One region of the Shewanella sp. 433 genome, then DNA from elsewhere that is predicted to be linked to it. Evidence: predicted binding sites of a transcription regulator. Region 1 holds the regulator's gene; the other holds the start of a gene.
The links. Region 1 encodes LexA, which represses DNA repair genes until DNA is damaged. Its sites were predicted from a motif close to TACTGTATNNNNATACAGTA; they were not measured.

Region 1 (5,870 bases):
TAACTGAGATAACCGAACACCAAAAATGCAGTTTACCCAGCTTCTCGTCATACATATGTCCAGTCCATTTAGGTAGCCAATAATAGGCGGCGGCCATAATGGAGAAGATAGCCCCTGTGACCAATACATAATGGAAGTGAGCCACCACGAAATAGGTATCGTGATACTGGAAATCCACCGGAGTAATGGCCAGCATCAACCCCGAAAATCCGCCTATGGTGAACAGTATGATAAAGGCGATGGCAAACAACATAGGCGTTTCAAAACTGAGTGATCCGCGCCACATGGTGGCGACCCAATTAAAGACCTTAACCCCAGTTGGCACCGCGATGAGCATAGTACAATACATAAAAAACAGCTCAGCAAATACTGGCATGCCGGTGGTAAACATATGGTGTGCCCAAACCAAGAAGGACAAAATCGCAATACTGGCAGTGGCATAAACCATAGAGGAGTAACCAAAGAGACGTTTGCGACTAAAGGCGGGCACAATAGCCGATATGATACCAAATGAAGGTAAGATCATAATGTAGACTTCAGGGTGGCCGAAGAACCAGAAAATATGTTGGAACATCACAGGATCGCCGCCACCTGCTGCATCAAAGAAGCTGGTGCCAAAATATTTATCCGTCAGCACCATAGTGACCACCCCTGCAAGCACAGGCATGACGGCGATCAACAAGAAAGCGGTGATTAACCAGGTCCACACAAATAGCGGTAATTTCATCCAGCTCATGCCGGGGGCGCGCATATTCACAATCGTCACCACCACGTTGATGGCTCCCATGATTGAGCTGATCCCCATAATATGGATAGAAAATACAAACAGTGCCGTGCTATCAGGGCTATAAGTGGTGGATAGCGGAGCATAGAATGTCCAACCAAAGTTGGGGCCTCCACCTTCCATAAAGAGTGAGCTTAATAATATGGTAAAGGCGAAGGGTAAAATCCAAAAGCTCCAGTTATTCATCCGTGGTAGCGCCATATCGGGCGCGCCAATCATCATGGGTATTAGCCAGTTTGCAAGCCCTGTAAAGGCGGGCATGACGGCACCAAACACCATGATCAAGCCGTGCACTGTGGTCATTTGATTAAAAAAGTTGGGCTCGACTAATTGTAATCCAGGCTGAAACAGTTCGGCTCGGATCACCATGGCCATGGCACCGCCAGTAAGAAACATAATAAAGCTGAACCATAGGTATAAGGTGCCGATATCTTTATGATTAGTGGTAAATAGCCAACGTTTTATGCCGGTTGGGTGAGCTTCGTGGTGTTCGTTAGACTCTTCAATATGAGCGGCATCCATATTGGCTTCGCGCGTTGTTGTATTCATCATGCCTCCCTATTGACCATGTTGACTAACGTCAGCGGCTTGGATGATATCACCGACATCATTGCCCCAAGCGTTACGCTCATATGTCACCACAGCCGCTATCTCCTGTGGTGTTAGCTGTCCAGCGAAGGCTTGCATTGCGGTGCCCGCCTTACCATTAACCACAATATCGATATGTGCTGTGACTGGGCCGGTGGCAATGGCGCTGGCTTTTAATCCGGGGAACACTCCTGGAAGTCCCATGCCATTTGGCTGGTGGCAGGCGGCGCAGCGTGCCATGTATATCTGCTCACCTTGGGTCATAAGTTCATCCATAGATAAGGTTTGCGATAACGAGGCTTCGGTTGCGGCGGCGGCGATTGTGGCTTGGTTTTTTTGCTCATCGATCCAGAGAGCAAAATCGGCCTCAGACAACACTTCAACCACTATGGGCATAAAGCCATGGTCCTTACCGCATAGTTCAGCACATTGGCCGCGGTACGTGCCGGGTTTATCCACGCGGGTCCAAGCTTCATTGATGAAACCGGGGTTAGCATCTTTTTTTACCGCAAAGGCTGGCACCCACCAAGAATGGATCACATCATCTGACGTCATCAAGAAACGCACTTTTTTATTAACGGGAAGCACTAGAGGTTTGTCGACTTCTAATAGATAGTTTTCGCCCTTCGTTTCACTGCCTTCAATTTGTGCTCTTGGGGTAGCGAGTAAACTGTAGTATTCGATATCGTGATCAAAATAACTGTAATGCCATTTCCACTGAGAACCTGTAACCTTGATGGTGATATCCGCATCGCTAGGGTCTTCCATGGCGATAAGAGTTTTAGTGGCAGGGATCGCCATCAGGATCAAGATGACAAAAGGGACGATAGTCCAAGCGATTTCGACTTTAGTGCTTTCATGAAAATTGGCAGCCACCGCACCTTTGGAGCGACGATGGTTAATGATGGAATAGATCATCACCCCAAACACTATGATGCCGATAGCGCAACAGATATAAAGAATGGTCATGTGAAGGCTAAAAACCTTGCCACTGATCTCAGTTACCCCTAGTGTCATATTAAGGGGCATATCGGCTGCGAATATGGGTGGGGCTAGTAATAACCCGAGCAAGCTATACCACAGATGCTTCACTAGACTTCTCCTCTGTCAATTGCGAAGGCAACTACAAAGAAAAGTTACACAGTATGTCTCGGCTCTATGCAAACTTTTCAGTTCCCAAAAAAGCAACGATGACTTCACAGTGCGCTGGTGGTATTGCTGTTGTTATTGCTGGTGGTTACCACGCTTGCACTTACGGCTGACTATATCAGGCTAATTTCCGCTTTATTGGACGCAGTGAGAGATCTACACTCGTTGGCCAATGAAACAGACCACTAAATTGTTCGGATATAACAAATAATCGTTGATATCTATTACTAACTTAATCGCTGTTTAAATATTGATCAAGATCACTTTTTTTTAATTTTTTTAAAACAGCAACAAAAAAGCCCCTCGCGGGGCTTAAGTATGGAAAGTTTGAACTGTAATGCTAGTGCAGTGAACTAAATAATGATGCTTGTTGATAGCCCAGATCTTGCTCTGTCAGGGCTGTTACAGGTAAGTGACTATTATCATCTTCAATCACAACACCTAGAGCCTGGGTACTTTTGGCGACCAATTGTAAGCGGCGGCAATCGCGAGCATCGAGTGCTTGGGTCCAACTGATCACCGCACTGGATGTACCACTAGTAAGCGCTTTTTCCATCGCCCACAGTGCTTCAACTTCATCTTTGGTGTGCACTAATAAGATTCTATCCATGCGTACCCCCGCATCGGCGAGCATCTGCTTATAGCCAATATTCGGTGGGCTAATCAGTACGACCCACTGGCCTTGTTGGCTTAATCTTGCTAATTGCGGTGTTAGCGCTTGCAACTCATGCTTACCTTGGGTACGACTCGATAATGTCGCAATGGTACTGTGCTGAGTTGGTTTGTGTTGCTTATTCATATCGACCCAAAGGCCGGGATGTCGCGGGGCATTACCCATTAGATTATTCATTGCCAATCTCCGTTGCGGATAACACCTACGGCCAGCCCTTCGATGCTAAGGCTTTGGGTAGATAGGTCGACGACTATCGGTGAATATTCTTCATTTTCGGCGTGAAGATATACAGTATTACCTTTCTTTTCAAAGCGCTTTACTGTGACATCATCTTCGACGCGAGCTACGACAACCTGCCCATTACTGGCTTGCTCCACCTTATGCACCGCAAGTAGATCGCCTTCGAGAATACCAATATTTTTCATGCTATCGCCGCGGACTCTTAAGAGAAAATCAGCGCTTGGGCGAAACATCGCTGGGTCAACTTTGTAGTGTTGCTCAACATGTTCTTGGGCCAAAATGGGTTCACCGGCAGCGACTTGTCCAATCAGTGGTAAACCAAGATCTTCGCTATCATCTTCTTGAGTTAGCTTAATACCTCGCGAGGTCCCAGGCATTATTTCGATGCAGCCTTTTTTGGCTAAGGCTTTTAAGTGCTCTTCGGCCGCATTGGCGCTTTTAAAGCCTAGGCGACGAGCAATTTCAGCTCGGGTAGGCGGCATGCCTGTATCGGCAATATTGCGTTTAATTAATTCTAATATTTCAGCTTGTCTAGGGGTTAATGGTCTCATTACAGATCCTGTCTTTCCATACAGTAACTGTTAGTATATACAGTATTTAAAGTAGCGCAAGGATTAAGCATATTTTTGTCGGCAATGTGGTGGGATTTGCTTAAAACTGAAAATAAGGTCGCAGATTTATTTTTATTGCAATCTGACTTTTTTAATTTAAATCAATGTTATGAATTTAATTTTACGGAAAGGATTCATTGAGTGTCGCTGAGTGGCGCGATTGCTCTCTTATCTGTTGAGACGATTTCAGTGCCAAGTTCGGGCGGTGAAACAAATAAGCAGGCTATAGGGTTTGGTTGCACCATGCACCTGCATTTATCCTTATCTTATGTCATTGAGCGAGGAGCTATTATGGCTTACTGGCGATAAGATCATCTAACTGGTGGTGGTAATCATGGATTGCGGGAAAGTCGGTAAATATTTTATGGGGCTTTTTACTATCAGGATTGCTTATGCCAAGCAAATACCCAACTCCAGCTTGTTTGGCGGCATGTAAGATAGCTTCGCTGTCATCGATAAATAAACACCGACTGGGTTGCAATTGATATTGGTTAAATAAGCTAGACCAAAATTGAGGGTGCTCTTTAGCAAAACCTGTTTCATGGCTGGAGATCATATGGTCTAACCCTTGCGCGAGCTCTGTGTGTTCTAGTTTGAGAGCTAGGCTTTGAGGATGGGCATTGGTCACTAATATTCTGGTTTTATGCTTTTGAGTCAATGCGCGTAGAAATGGCATGCTGTCTTGGCGTAACTGTATCCTGTCGGCCAATGTGCGTTGCAGCTGCACAATATCCAGTTGCAGTTGTTGCTGCCAGTAGTCGAGGCAATACCAATCCAAGGTGCCAACCACTTGGTCGTAGGCTTGTTCTACCAAGACATTAGCTTCATTTAGAGAGATGTTTCTGCTGTGACTTAAGGTTTGCGGCACTAGCTTGAGCCAAAAATGGCTATCAAAGTGTAAATCTAGCAGTGTGCCATCCATATCAAGCAGTACAGTATCGATTTTATCCCAAGGAAACATAAGGTCAGTAAAAAAATTCTATCGTGAGAGTTGTGGATTAGGCCCATCATAGTAAGATTGAACTGTGATGCAAACGTCATTTTATCAGGGACATTCATGTCGGACCAAAAGCCACAGATATTACATACACAAGTTGTTGCCCAGAGTCGGTTATTTCAAATTGAACAAGTGCACCTGAAATTTTCTAATCAGGTCGAGCGCCAGTATGAACGTATGAAAGGTAATAATCGTGGTGCCGTAATGGTGGTCCCTGTGTTGGGTGAGCAACTGCTGCTGGGCAGAGAGTACGCCGCAGGAACCCACAGCTATGAACTGGGCTTTCCCAAAGGGCTGGTTGATCCGGGAGAGACGCCTGAGCAAGCCGCTAATCGGGAGCTGCAGGAGGAGATAGGCTTTGGGGCTAAAAAATTAACCCATTTGATGGAGTTAAGTCTGGCGCCCAGCTATTTTGTCAGCAAGATGCAGATCTATATTGCAGAAGATCTGTATGAGAGTCGCCTTGAAGGCGATGAGCCCGAGCCAATAGAGGTTGTTTCTTGGCCGCTTGCACAGTGGTCAGGGCTATTGGCATTGGAAGACTTCTCAGAGTCTAGAAGTGTGAGTGCCTTGTTTTTAGCCCAGAAGCATTTAAAACTAAAATAGTTATTTCAATTCGGATATATGCATTACCTGTCTAGGTTGTTGGAGTTGTGATGAAGCCAGAAGAGTGTGTGGAACAGGTGATCGCCATCGCCGTTGAAGCGGGAATGGCCATCAAAGATATTTACCTTGAAGGTAGCTTTGATAAAGAAATTAAGGCGGATAATACCCCTGTGACGTCTGCCGATCTCGCTGCGCACCAAATTATCACCGCTGCGCTGACTC
Region 2 (5,870 bases), 500 kb from region 1:
GGGAGAGTTGCCAGATGAAGCGGTTTAAACGCCCATATAGGGGGTGTTTGCAGGCGATAGCATGGAGCAGCTGGCCATAACTTAAGGGTGGCGCATCGAGATACTGTTGGGCGCTGGGTTGGGTGTGTAATTGCAGTAACATGGCCGGTGGCGAGTCAGGCGTTGGCAGCGACAATTGCAGCGCGATAGCGATAGGCAGCTCAGGTTCATGGGTGAACTCTTTATACACATCAGAGACTGGCTCATCGCCAAACACCAGCAGCAGATCGCTATTATCTTCACAAAGCTGGCCATAAGCCTCAATAAGAGCTTGTTCCAGCGTAGTTTCGCTGGCGGCGATAGAGGTTGAGGGGGCGCGGTTATGGGTCAAAATACTAAAGATACCGCTAGCAGTATTATGTACCGATTGGCTAAAGCCCATGGGGGAAATGGGCTGTTCTTGCACAATATCTTCGAGGAGTTCGACGGTGCGGTTAAGCTCGCCATGACGCGAAGCGAAAATAGTGCGGCATTGATCAGGGGCATCACATTGAAATGCCGCATCGAGCAGCATTTTGGTCAGCTTGCTAAAGCGTCGACGCTGCATCGCAGGTATTTGAGACAGTTTGGGTGTACTCGCCAGATCATTTTCATCGCCGAGCGACTGAGGCCATTGTTGCCAATCGGCTATCTGTTGGTAGCGAGGTGACCAAGCACCTGACGACTGGATCCTAAAGGTTAACTGCACTGCTTTGCCTCAATCTGCAGCATACGGCTGCGTTTTCCATAACAGGGGAATGGGCTTTACGCCGCATCAATTGTGCCATTGTACACCGATATGTAGAGAAAAAGCACGATTTGCGCTATGTCGATGTTGCCCTGTTATGGTGATGATTATGGTGCGTACAGCTAGATAACATGCTGTGCTAGTTACAGTAAAAAAACCGCCAAATGAGGCGGTTTTTTTAGGTGTTGGCTGTGACTACTCTTGCAGTTGTTTTTTCAGCTTACGCAACGCCATTTTGACTTTTTTGCTGTTTTCGGGGCCCATGCGGATCATCAATTTTTGTGCATTGGGTAACGATTCTAGCTGTGGATCGACAAACTTATAGTTAACGCTAACGCTATTGAGCTCAATCGCTTGTTCAATAATGGGTGCAGCAAGCATCACGTTGATGGCGTCGATCATGCGTTCGTTAAAGCTGCCATTACTGTAACCGAGCTCCTCAAACGCTTGGTTAAGTAGTGGCGTTAACTGTTCATAGGTGGTGACGAGTTGCTGCTCATCAAGATTGCTAATAAAGTCGGCGTAGAGATCGTATCTGTGGTAACTATCTGGGTTTAGGTATGTTTTATTACTCACATCTGAAACCGTAAACTGGCTCTTGGGCGCCTTAAGTGGACTGACTTTGCGGGCTAACTCCCCTTGGGCGATATTATCGACGAACACCACAAAGTGTCTGATGATATCTTTTTCAACTAAAATAGGGTCGATTTTCATGCCGTTAGCGACGTCGAGTGTTTTAGCGGTCACATAACTATCACTGTCAGCGAGCGTGGGGATGGGCTCAACTTGTGGCGTTGTGACTTCCGCTACAGGCGGCTCAACAACGGGCTCAGGCTCAGCTTCGGGCTCTGGCAGATTGGCATCGGTGGGTAACGGCTGCTCGGGGACGATTTCGGGCAAGGTCACAGCCGTTGGTTGCTCTGGCTCAGATTGGGTTTCTTTGCTGTCAAAGAAATAATAAGCGCCAGCGGCCACGATCAGCAAAATCACCACAACAGCAATCGTTAGCGCGCTGGCACCACCACGTTTTTCTTGCGGGGCAATTCTATCTTCTTGACTGACTTGCATGTGAGTTCCTTGAAAAATAGCTCGTGTGTAGGAGGGGCCAACACAGCCTCTCTTCATTCTGCAAAATTCAGTCGACTTGTCTAGTGAAGTTGACTGAAATAAAAAATATTTAACTTCAACAGAGGGTATAACCCAAGTTATAGCACTGATTAGGCTTGTACATATTGCTGCCTGTTCCCGAGCCAGCGCGTGATGATGGCATCGACATTATCGGGAGCCTGCTGCATCACGTGTTGCGCCAGTTTTTGGATATTGGGGATCAAGGCTTGATCGCGGATAAGATCGGCGATTTTCATGTCGACAAGACCAGTTTGTTTAGTGCCTAGGACCTCACCCGGCCCGCGTATTTCGAGATCTTTCTGCGCGATAACAAAACCATCATTACTGTCACGCAGTACGCCTAAGCGCTTAGTCGCAGTTGCCGACAGCGGCGCCTTATACATGAGGACACAGTGACTGGCAATGGCGCCACGGCCAACACGTCCCCTGAGCTGATGCAACTGTGCTAGACCTAAGCGTTCGGGATTTTCGATGATCATTAAGCTGGCATTGGGCACATCGACGCCCACTTCAATCACAGTCGTGGCAACCAATAATTGAATTATCCCTGCTTTGAAGTCGGCCATAATGGCTTGTTTTTCTGCGGGCTTCATCCGCCCATGTACCAGGCCTATCGCCAACTCTGGTAGTTGCTGCTTGAGTTCCTCTGCGGTGTCTTCGGCCGCTTGGCACTCTAACACTTCCGACTCTTCAATTAGGGTGCAGACCCAATAGGCTTGGCGATTATGTTGCAGCGCGGCTTGGCGCACTCGCTCAATCACTTCGGCTCGCCTGCTATCGGATACCGCCACCGTGGTCACAGGGGTTCTGCCGGGCGGTAGTTCGTCGATAATAGAGGTGTCTAAATCGGCGTAGGCGGTCATGGCTAATGTGCGCGGGATAGGCGTGGCTGTCATGATTAATTGATGTGGATGAAAGCCCTGACTGATCCCCTTTTCACGTAGCCCCAATCGCTGGTGCACGCCGAACCTGTGCTGCTCATCAATAATGATCAGGGCTAGGTTATTAAATTCGACCTTGTCTTGAAAAATCGCGTGGGTACCGATAACGATATGGGCCTCACCGCTTTTTATCATGTCCAAAGATTGGCTGCGCGCCTTACCTTTGAGCTTGCCCGCTAACCAACCCACGGTTAATCCCAGTGGCTCAAACCAAGTGGCAAAGTTATTGGCATGTTGCTCTGCCAGTAGTTCGGTGGGCGCCATCATGGCGACTTGATAGCCGCTCTCAATCGCTTGTAGCGCTGCCAATGCGGCAACTAAGGTTTTTCCCGATCCCACATCGCCTTGCACTAAGCGCATCATTGGATGTTGCTGGCGTAAATCACTCTTGATCTCTGCCACCACACGTTGCTGGGCTCCAGTTGGACTAAAGGGTAGTGTGGTTAAAAACGGATTGATCAGTTGGCCGCTCCCCGCGAGCGATACGGCCGTATCGCGATGACTACGTTGTCTTAGCCGTAACATACTCAAATTGTGGGCCAGTAGTTCTTCTTGGATCAAGCGCTGCTGCGCCGGGTGTGTGCCTTGTTCGAGCGTAAAAGGATCGGTGCCTGTGGGTGGCCGATGCAGTAATTTGAGGGCCTCGATGAGCGACATTTGATTAGGTCGCAGTGCTGGCGGTAATAACTCGGCGAGTGCACCACTGTCGAGTAGTGACAAGGCTTGGTCGGTCAATTTTATCCAGCTGGCTTGCTTTAGCCCTTCGGTCGTGGGGTAGATAGGGGTAAGTGTTTCACTGAGCCCTGCATCGCTGGCGCCATGAATGAGCTTATATTCAGGGTGGATGATCTCTACCGAATGTTTAGCGCGGCGCACTTCGCCATAGGCGCGAATAGTGGCCCCATTTTCTAAACCGTTACGCTGGGCGACGGAAAAATTAAAGAAGCGTAAGGTCATCATGCCGCTGTCATCGCGTACGGTGCAGGTGAGCATACGTTTGCGGCCTTGAATAATTTGCGATGACTGAATTACGGCTTCGATGGTGCCATAGCTACCGGGGTAAAGCGCGGCAATCGGGTATATCTGGGTGCGGTCTTCGTAGCGCAGTGGCAGATGAAATAGGAGATCTTGGACTGTTTTTATGCCGAGCTTCTCTAGCCGCTGCGCCATTTTAATCGCAACGCCTTTTAGCTCTGTAACAGCCATAAGATCGAGTCTATCCACGCTTTATACCCATTTGATTCATTGAGTCATTTAAACCACTATTGGCTCAATCACTGTAAATATATACATATATTATCAGAGTTTACTCTGAACGCAATCTTAGTCAAATTGGCGTGCAGTGGGCTGGTGACAGTCCGAGGGAAAAGGAATGCGTGGTGAAGCGTGAGAGGGGTGAGGCAAATGCAAATAGACCTAGGACTCTTGCCTAGGTCTATTTGTTGAGCTATTGGGTTTGGTTGCCTTGTTTAAGGCAGCTCCTTTAGCCGCTTTATCCCATGGCGCTATTAATGAGATAACCCATGTAGGCAAGGTAAGCCACTAGCAGTAAAGCGCCTTCGCGGCGGCCAATACGCAAGCCTGTCCACGCCACGGGCAGTAAGATCAGCGCCAGCGCCAGCATCACGCTCATATCGATAACCTGTAAGCCACCTGAGGTGATAGGGTGTACAAGTGCGGTAACACCTAAAATACCCAATATATTAAAAAGGTTAGAGCCAACAACATTACCGATGGCGATATCGCTTTCGCCTTTACGGGCCGCAACCACCGATGTCACCAGTTCTGGCATGCTGGTGCCTATCGCGACTATGGTCAGGCCGATGATGAGTTCGCTAACCCCAAATTGCTGCGCCAGTGTCACCGCGCCATCGACAAACAGCATACCACCGCCAACCAGCATGCTGATGCCTATGGCGATGAGCAGAGTCGCTAATAGCGGATGCACTGAACTCGAACCTGGAATATCGTCGGCTCCTTCCCCTTTACTGCTGATATAGCTAAAGCCTAAATAGGCCACCAGCAGTGCAGTGAGCAGTGCACCATCGAGCAGGCTGACATCGCCATCGCTAATTAACCCCCAAAACAGTAGGCTGGCACCGATCATGATAGGGATATCCCGTTTGATCATTTGCGTCTGTACCTGTATTGGCCGAATAAGGGCAGTGATACCTAAGATCAAGCCAATATTGGCGATGTTAGAGCCGATAACATTACCAATGGCGATACCTGGGTTGCCAGCTAATGCAGATTTAAGGCTTACAGCCAGTTCAGGTGCACTAGTACCGAATGCAACAATAGTTAATCCTATGATTAAAGGTGCAATTCCTAACTTTAATGCCACCGAGCTAGCACCGCGTACCAAGGCTTCTGCCCCTGCGGTCAGGATAATAAAACCACCGATAATGGCTAATAAAGTCAACATGGTTACCTCCAATAAACGTTAGGCGGCAAGGATAGGCTTTAACACTCGGAAGGCAACTAAAATTTCGCACAGCCAAGATTAAATTTTATTTAAGATAAGCGGTTAAATTAACAGTAAAAAAGCACGTCTTAGACGTGCTTTTAGGTGTTACACCGATTAATTTCTGTCTAAGGGCTTAAAGCTCATCTTCCCAGCGGATTTTACCGCCGCGCAACCCATCGACTTTGGCGCTAAAGCGCTCCTCAAGTACGTGGCGTTTGATCTTGAGTGTCGGCGTGAGCACATCGTTGTCGATATCCCAAGGCTCACTGACGACCACTATGGCATCGACGGTTTCGTGAGACTCTAGATGCGGATTCACACTGTCGAGTGTGGCTTTGAGAGAAGTGCGGATCTCCTCTTTAGGCTGCATGGCAGCACCCTCAGACAGTTGCACTAAGGCGATAGGATGCGGTAAGCCAGAGCCTATGATGCAGATCAGCTCAACATGAGGATCTTGTGCCAACTTACGCTCAATGGGGACTGGAGCCACATATTTGCCTTTAGAGGTTTTGAAATTGTCCTTAACTCGCCCGGTGATGGTCACATAACCCTCGGCATCGATAGCGCA

Region 2: a site for LexA is predicted at 4,111-4,130, ahead of recG (ATP-dependent DNA helicase RecG). Genes of this name have one in related genera too.

What each region holds. Positions count from the first base shown of each region.
Region 1 is NZ_CM181703.1:188,076-193,945, reverse strand. It holds gene ctaD (cytochrome c oxidase subunit I) at 1-1,333, opposite strand, end outside; partial or broken gene coxB (cytochrome c oxidase subunit II) at 1,352-2,464, opposite strand; gene AC5YB1_RS00940 (cell division inhibitor SulA) at 2,862-3,371, opposite strand; gene lexA (transcriptional repressor LexA) at 3,368-3,985, opposite strand; gene yrfG (GMP/IMP nucleotidase) at 4,335-5,006, opposite strand; gene nudE (ADP compounds hydrolase NudE) at 5,103-5,648, shown strand; gene cysQ (3'(2'),5'-bisphosphate nucleotidase CysQ) at 5,699-5,870, shown strand, end outside.
Region 2 is NZ_CM181703.1:683,396-689,265, forward strand. It holds gene AC5YB1_RS03210 (beta-ketoacyl synthase chain length factor) at 1-727, opposite strand, end outside; gene AC5YB1_RS03215 (DUF3014 domain-containing protein) at 962-1,834, opposite strand; gene recG (ATP-dependent DNA helicase RecG) at 1,984-4,059, opposite strand; gene AC5YB1_RS03225 (calcium/sodium antiporter) at 4,328-5,260, opposite strand; gene AC5YB1_RS03230 (AMP-binding protein) at 5,436-5,870, opposite strand, start outside.